2 regions of the Brevundimonas sp. AVps7 genome follow, and region 2 is predicted to be linked to the other one. Evidence: predicted binding sites of a transcription regulator. Region 2 holds the regulator's gene; the other holds the start of a gene.
What was found. The regulator LexA, encoded in region 2, represses DNA repair genes until DNA is damaged. The targets are predictions, from matches to a motif close to ATGTTCNCNANNTGTTCT.
Positions count from the first base shown of each region.

Region 1: a site for LexA is predicted at 1,208-1,225, ahead of recA (recombinase RecA). Genes of this name have one in related genera too.

Region 1 is NZ_CM178742.1:2,534,501-2,537,841, reverse strand. It holds gene recA (recombinase RecA) at 15-1,097, opposite strand; gene ACW17Y_RS12655 (DUF5615 family PIN-like protein) at 1,277-1,609, opposite strand; gene ACW17Y_RS12650 (DUF433 domain-containing protein) at 1,606-1,830, opposite strand; gene ACW17Y_RS12645 (DUF4344 domain-containing metallopeptidase) at 1,880-2,701, opposite strand; gene ACW17Y_RS12640 (class I SAM-dependent methyltransferase) at 2,782-3,341, opposite strand, start outside.
Region 2 is NZ_CM178742.1:1,593,593-1,596,933, reverse strand. It holds gene trpD (anthranilate phosphoribosyltransferase) at 1-313, shown strand, start outside; gene trpC (indole-3-glycerol phosphate synthase TrpC) at 310-1,098, shown strand; gene lexA (transcriptional repressor LexA) at 1,337-2,029, shown strand; gene ACW17Y_RS07830 (ComEC/Rec2 family competence protein) at 2,010-3,341, opposite strand, start outside.

The DNA of each region.
Region 1 (3,341 bases), 940 kb from region 2:
CCGATGGGGGAGGATCAGCCCTCCAGGTCCTGGCCTTCGTCCGGCTCGGGTGTGCCCAGGAGTTCGTCGGCGATCTTCGAGGTCGACTTGCGGACCTTGTCCTCGATGGCGTCGGCCATGTCGGGATTGGCCTTGAGGAAGGCTCGGACGTTCTCGCGGCCCTGACCGATGCGGGTCGAGTCATAGGAGAACCAGCTGCCCGACTTCTCGATGATCCCGGCCTTGACGCCCAGATCGATGATCTCGCCCAGCTTGGAGATGCCCTCGCCGTACATGATGTCGAAGATGACCTCGCGGAACGGCGGGGCGACCTTGTTCTTGACGACCTTCACGCGGGTCGTGTTGCCGACGACCTCGTCGCGGTCCTTGATCGCGCCGGTGCGGCGGATGTCGAGGCGAACCGAGGCATAGAACTTCAGCGCATTGCCGCCGGTCGTCGTTTCCGGCGAGCCGTACATGACGCCGATCTTGTGCCGGATCTGGTTGATGAACAGCACGATGCAGTTGGACTTGGAGATCGAGGCGGTCAGCTTGCGCAGGGCCTGCGACATCAGACGCGCCTGAAGGCCCGGGAGGCTGTCGCCCATCTCGCCCTCGATCTCGGCGCGCGGCGTCAGGGCGGCGACGGAATCGACCACCACGATGTCCACGGCGCCCGAACGCACCAGGGTGTCGACGATCTCCAGCGCCTGCTCGCCCGTGTCGGGCTGCGAGACCAGCAGGTCGTCGAGGTTGACGCCCAGCTTCTGGGCGTAGCCGGGGTCGAGCGCGTGTTCGGCGTCGACGAAGGCGGCGGTGCCGCCGGCCTTCTGGATCTCGGCTACGGTGTGCAGGGCGAGCGTCGTCTTGCCGGAGGATTCAGGGCCGAAGACCTCGATCACCCGACCGCGCGGCAGGCCGCCAATGCCCAAGGCCATGTCCAGACCCAGCGAGCCGGTGGACACCGAGGGGATCACGTCGGCGACCCCGCCCTTGCCCAGTTTCATGACCGAGCCCTTGCCGAAGGCGCGGTCAATCTGCGCGATCGCGGCTTCCAGCGCGCGCTGCTTGTCGCCGTCGTCCTTGCCCACCAATTTCAGATTCGCCTGAGCTGCCACCTTGCCACTCTCCTTTGCCATGATTCCTGTGAAACCCGGGGGAGAGGCCCGCCTTCGGTCCTGTGACCGTGACCCGCTCCCTGTGAGACCGGACAGTACACGGTTTGTTCCGGTTGCCAATATGTTCTTTTCTGGAACGACGGACGTCGTCTGCAGGCTACGTCCGTTTTTGACGCCGCCTAGTAGAGCTCAATGCAATTCAACTCGGCGTCGGCATCGAAAGTCCGAAGATGTTCAACCTGGTCCCGGAGCATCTGTTCGACCGTCTGGCTCGGCTGGTTGCCCCGCCTGATCCAGATGATTTTCGGCGGCGCTCCCAGAAGCGCGGCCAGATCGGCGAAGTCGCTGTCATGCGTCACGATCGTAAAGCCGTGCTCGCGCGCATGGTGGAAGATGAGGAGATCATCGGCCGTATCCAGACCCAGCAGCCTGACCTGGGATGAATCAGGGAAAAGATCCGCCAGTCTGTCGCAGAGCTTGAAGCTCAGGTTCTGGTCGAACAGCAGCTTCACGCCGCAGTGGCTATCCGGCGCTCACGATCCGCCGCGAACGCCAGGGCGGCGCGGATGTCCTGCTCGGTGAGTTCAGGGAAGTCGGCGATGATCTCGCCGTGCGACATGCCTGCGGCAAGCCAGCCCAGCACGTCGGAGACTGCGATCCGCATGCCGCGGATCGAGGGACGTCCTCCGCGCCGACCGGGTTCGACTGTGATGATGTCGCGGTAATCGCTCATCCGGTCAGTCTAGCACGATGGGCGAGTGGGCGCATCTGACGGCGCGAGCCTATTCTTTCAGGTGCGGGTCCAGCAGGGCGTACCAGCTGGTGCTCAACCGTTCGAACTCGGCCGGGCATTGCTCTGCCCGTTCCGGGGTCAGCCACTCGTCTTCGAGCAGGTTGGCGTATTTTTCGGTGTCGGAGCCGTAAACCAGGCAGGTCAGGGTGTAGTAGCGCTGCTGGCTCAGGCTGTGCTCGCCGGCAAATTCGCTCTCGTCGACGTCGGCGGCCTCTTCCGGGTCGGTGTAGAAGCTGAGGGCGCCGGCGATGGCGGACTGTTCGCCCTCGTCGCCGTCGATCAGCCACCATGCGGCCAGACTATCGACGGTGTCCTCCTCGCGGCCGGTGAAGGGGATCTCCAGCACGTCGACCAGGGCGTGCCCCACCTCGTGGAAGACGGTGAAGAGGAAGGAGCCGTTGACGGCGTCCTCTATCTCTTCCTCTGTCTCGTAGTAGTTGGCGAAGTTTTCGCGCTCGCCTTCAAACATCTCGATGCAGATCTGAATCTCGCGATCATCGGGGATGTAGTAGGCGTTGTTCTCGCCGCATTCGGCGAAGCGCATGCCGATGTCGACCGGCAGGCTCAGGCTCTCGTTCAGGACGTCGGCGACGTCCTCCAGCCAGCGCTCTTCCGACAGCTGTGCGGCCAGTTCGGTGTAGTCGTCGCTTTCCAGGACGGCTGGCCGGACGACGAAGTCGCCGCGATCCTGGGCAGGCCCCGCCGAGGCGGACTCAGCCGAAGCAGTGCCGTCTTCGCAGGCGGCCAGGACCAAGGATGTGAAGGCGATGAGCGTGAAGCGGCGTGCGTGCGCCGCGATCGACATGGACATGCTGTTTCCCCCTGAACGCGCCGTTCTCTAGCGCCCGCCGGGCGCTACGCCAACGTCCGCGAACAGACCGTCAGACCTCGTCAGTGCGAGGTGGGGTCGCGGACGGCGATCAGGGACTTGGTCAGACCGGCGACGACCTCATCGTGGTGGGCCGCGTCCGGATAGAGGAAGCGAAACTGGGCCTTGTCGAGCAGGCGGGCGTGCTGGACGTCGCGCATCGCCGCGCCCATGTCGGGCGCCTTCTGCGAGAAGCCGTGGCGGCGCTTGAGCAGCGACTTCGCCCGGCTCTGTTCGGAGCGCCAGTGGAAGAAGGGGGCCGAGAAGTGCGGCTCCACCGGGAACCAGAAATAGGGAGTCTGGACGTAGTAACTCGGGGCCAGGCGACGGCATTCGGCGGCGAAGGCCTCCATGCGGGTCCAGTCGCCCACGTGCTCGATCACCGAGTTGGAATGGACCAGGTCGAACGCGTGGTCGGCGTACTGCGGCAGGGCGCAGGCGTCGCCGTCGATGACGGTGAACAGGTGGGGGTCGGCGATCTCGTCTATGCCGCCCGGATTGACGAGGGTGATCCGGACTTTCGAGGCCTGCAGAAATCGGGAATCGAACAGGGTCCAGTAGTTCGCCTCGCCGCCCAGATCGA
Region 2 (3,341 bases):
CGCCGTCCGTCGCTTCACCGTCACGCCCGAGGACGCCGGCCTGCCCCGCGCCGACATCGAAACCCTGCGCGGCGGCGACGCCGAGACCAACGCCGCCGCTCTGACCGCCCTGCTGGCGGGAGAGGCCGGCCCCTATCGCGACATCGTTCTGCTGAACGCGGCCGCCGCCCTGATCGTCGCGGACAAGGCGCCTGACCTGAAATCCGGCGTGGCCCTCGCCGCCACCGCCATCGACGAGGGCAAGGCGGCCCGGGCGCTCGCCGATCTGGCCCGCATCACCTCGACCCCGGCGCCGATCGAAGACCCCGCATGACCGACGTTCTGGACCGGATCGCCGCCTACAAGCGCGAGGACGTCGCCGCCCGCAAGGCCGCCACGTCCCAGGCCGAGGTCGAATCCCTGGCCCTGATCGCCGGCATGCCGCGCGGCTTCCGCAGCGCGCTCGAACGCCGCGCCGAACCCGGTCGGCCCGCCCTGATCGCCGAAATCAAGAAGGCCAGCCCCTCCAAGGGCCTGATCCGGCCCGACTTCGACCCGCCGGCGCTCGCGCAAGCCTACGAAGCCGGCGGCGCCGCCTGTCTGTCGATCCTGACCGACGGCCCCAGCTTCCAGGGCGCCGACGACTATCTGGTGCAGGCTCGGGCCGCCGTCGCCCTGCCCTGCCTGCGCAAGGACTTCCTCGTCGATCCGTGGCAGGTGGCCGAGAGCCGGGCCCTGGGCGCCGACTGTATTCTGATCATCCTGGCCATGATCGACGACGTCCTGGCCGACGAGCTTCTGTCCGAGGCCCGGCGCTTCGGCATGGACGCCCTGATCGAGACCCACGACGAGGACGAGATGGCCCGCGCCGCCGACCTCGGCGGGGATCTGGTGGGTATCAACAACCGCTCGCTGCGGACCTTCGACGTCGACCTTGGGGCCACAGCCCGCCTCGCTCCCCTGTCGCCAAAGGGGTCGCTGCTGGTCGCCGAGAGCGGGATCTTCAGCCCGGCGGACGTCGCGGAGGTCTGCGGTGCGGGCGCCTCGGCCATCCTCGTCGGCGAGAGCCTGATGCGTCAGGCGAACGTGACGGCCGCGACTCAAGCTCTGCTCGCCTAGGTCTTCCCTCTCCCGTTGGGAGAAGGTGGTTCGCGAAGCGAGACGGATGAGGGTCGGACCTCACCGGTGGCGCACGACCCTCACCCTTTCGCGCAAGACCGATCGCCCTGCGCTCGGGCGCTCAAGCCCTCTCCCACCGGGAGAGGGTATTCGCCTCTGCCGTTAAGTTGACATTAGGCAAGAACACTTACAGAACATCGGCAACGGTTCACGACTTGTTCTGAAGGCGATTCCCACCATGCTGACCCGCAAGCAGCACGAACTCCTGATGTTCATCCACGAACGCATCAAGGAGACCGGTGTCTCCCCCTCCTTCGACGAGATGAAGGAGGCCCTGGATCTGGCGTCCAAATCGGGTATCCACCGGCTGATCACGGCGCTGGAGGAACGCGGCTTCATCCGCCGCCTCGCCCACCGCGCCCGCGCCCTTGAGGTGACCAAGCTCCCGGAACAGGCGACGGCCGGGGCCGTCCGTGGCCGCGCGGGCTTCACTCCGGCGGTCATCGAGGGCGGCGGACGCCCGGCCTCCGCCGAGCCCGCCAACGACACGCGCGAACTGGTTCTGGTCGGCAAGATCGCCGCCGGCGTGCCCATCGCCGCCCTGCAACAGGACCACGGCCGCTATCAGGTGCCCGAATCCATGCTGGGCGCCGGCGAGCACTACATGCTGGAGATCGAGGGCGACTCGATGATCGAGGCCGGCATCCTCAACGGCGATCTCGTGGTCATCAAACGCGTCGATACCGCCTCCTCGGGCGAGATCGTCGTGGCCTTGGTGGAAGGTGAAGAGGCGACCCTCAAGCGCCTGCGCAAGAAGGGTAATTCCATCGCCCTGGAACCCGCCAACCGCAGCTATGAGACCCGCATCTTCGGCCCCGACCAGGTCGAGGTTCAGGGCAAGCTGGTCGGCCTTATCCGCCAGTATCACTAGGGCCCGCGTCCGCCGCGTCGGTGTCCCCGATGCGGCTCCACGGCCGGTCGCCGCGCACATCGGCGGCCCAGACCGCGCGCCAGCTTTGAGCGGTGCGCCACAGCTCGACCGAGCCGCCCTTCTGATAGTCCAGCCCGTCGAGCACCAGCTTGCCCTCGCAAGCCGGCGGCACGGCGGAGACCACAGCCCGCACGCTGACCAGCGGCGCAGACGCACAGAGCGCAGCCAGCTGTTCACCGTCAGGCGCGGCCTTTCCCCACCACAGGGCGACCGGGCCAGACGCTGCGCCGGCCGGTGCACAGCTTGATCTCAGACAGGCCCAACCCTCGTCCGGCCGAGGCGCCAGTGTCAGCCCGCGCCGCCGCGACCACAGGTCCGCCGCGAACTGCCGCACGCCGGGCCTGACCACAACGGCCGCGTCCGCCTCGCTGAACGCCGCATTCGTCCCGCCGTCCCCGATCCACACGGTCGGCGTCGGCGCGCGCGGCCATAAGAGGACCGCACAGGCGAACGGGAGGCCCAGCCACCTCAGTTGCCCCTGCCACAGGCACAGGAACAGCACGCCCAGAAACGAGATCGGCAGGACATAATCGGGTGCGCTCGCGATCGTCCTGACGGCACCGGGCAGCCCCGCCGTCCAGTGGCCGATGGTCAGCATCAGATCGACGCCCTTGCCCGCCACCCACAGGAACGGCCCGCCCAGTCCGACCGGCTCCAGCAGCGCGCCCAGCGCCAGCGCCGGCATCATCACGAAGTCCGCGATGGGCGAGGTCGTCAGGTTCGCCAGCAGCCCGTACATGGCCGCCCGGTTGAAATGCTGGACTGCGAACGGCCCCGTCGCCGCCCCCGCCACCAGACTGGCCGTCACGGCCACCAGCAGCCAGTGTCGCGCCGACTGGAATGCCGCGATGGGCCATGGGACCGACAACTCCCGCGTCCGGGGCGGCCAGGCTTCCGACAGGGCCACCAGCGCCGCTGTCGCCGCGAACGACATCTGGAACCCCGGCGTCACAATGGCCTCGGGCTGCAGGATCAGCACCGCCATGGCCGCCACCGCCAGCGCGTGCATGGTGATCGCGGGCCGATCCAGCAGGATCGCCGCGAACGCCACCGACGCCGTGATCGCAGCCCGCTGCGCCGGCGCCGGAGCGCCCGACAGCACCAGATAGCTCCACACGGCGACCAGCCCGACGACGGCCGCAACCTTCTTGCCGGACACCCTGAGCGCCAGCCACGGCCAGGCCGCGACGCCCACTCGAACCAGGAAGAAGGCGAACCCGCCGACGATGGCCATGTGCAGACCCGAGATCGA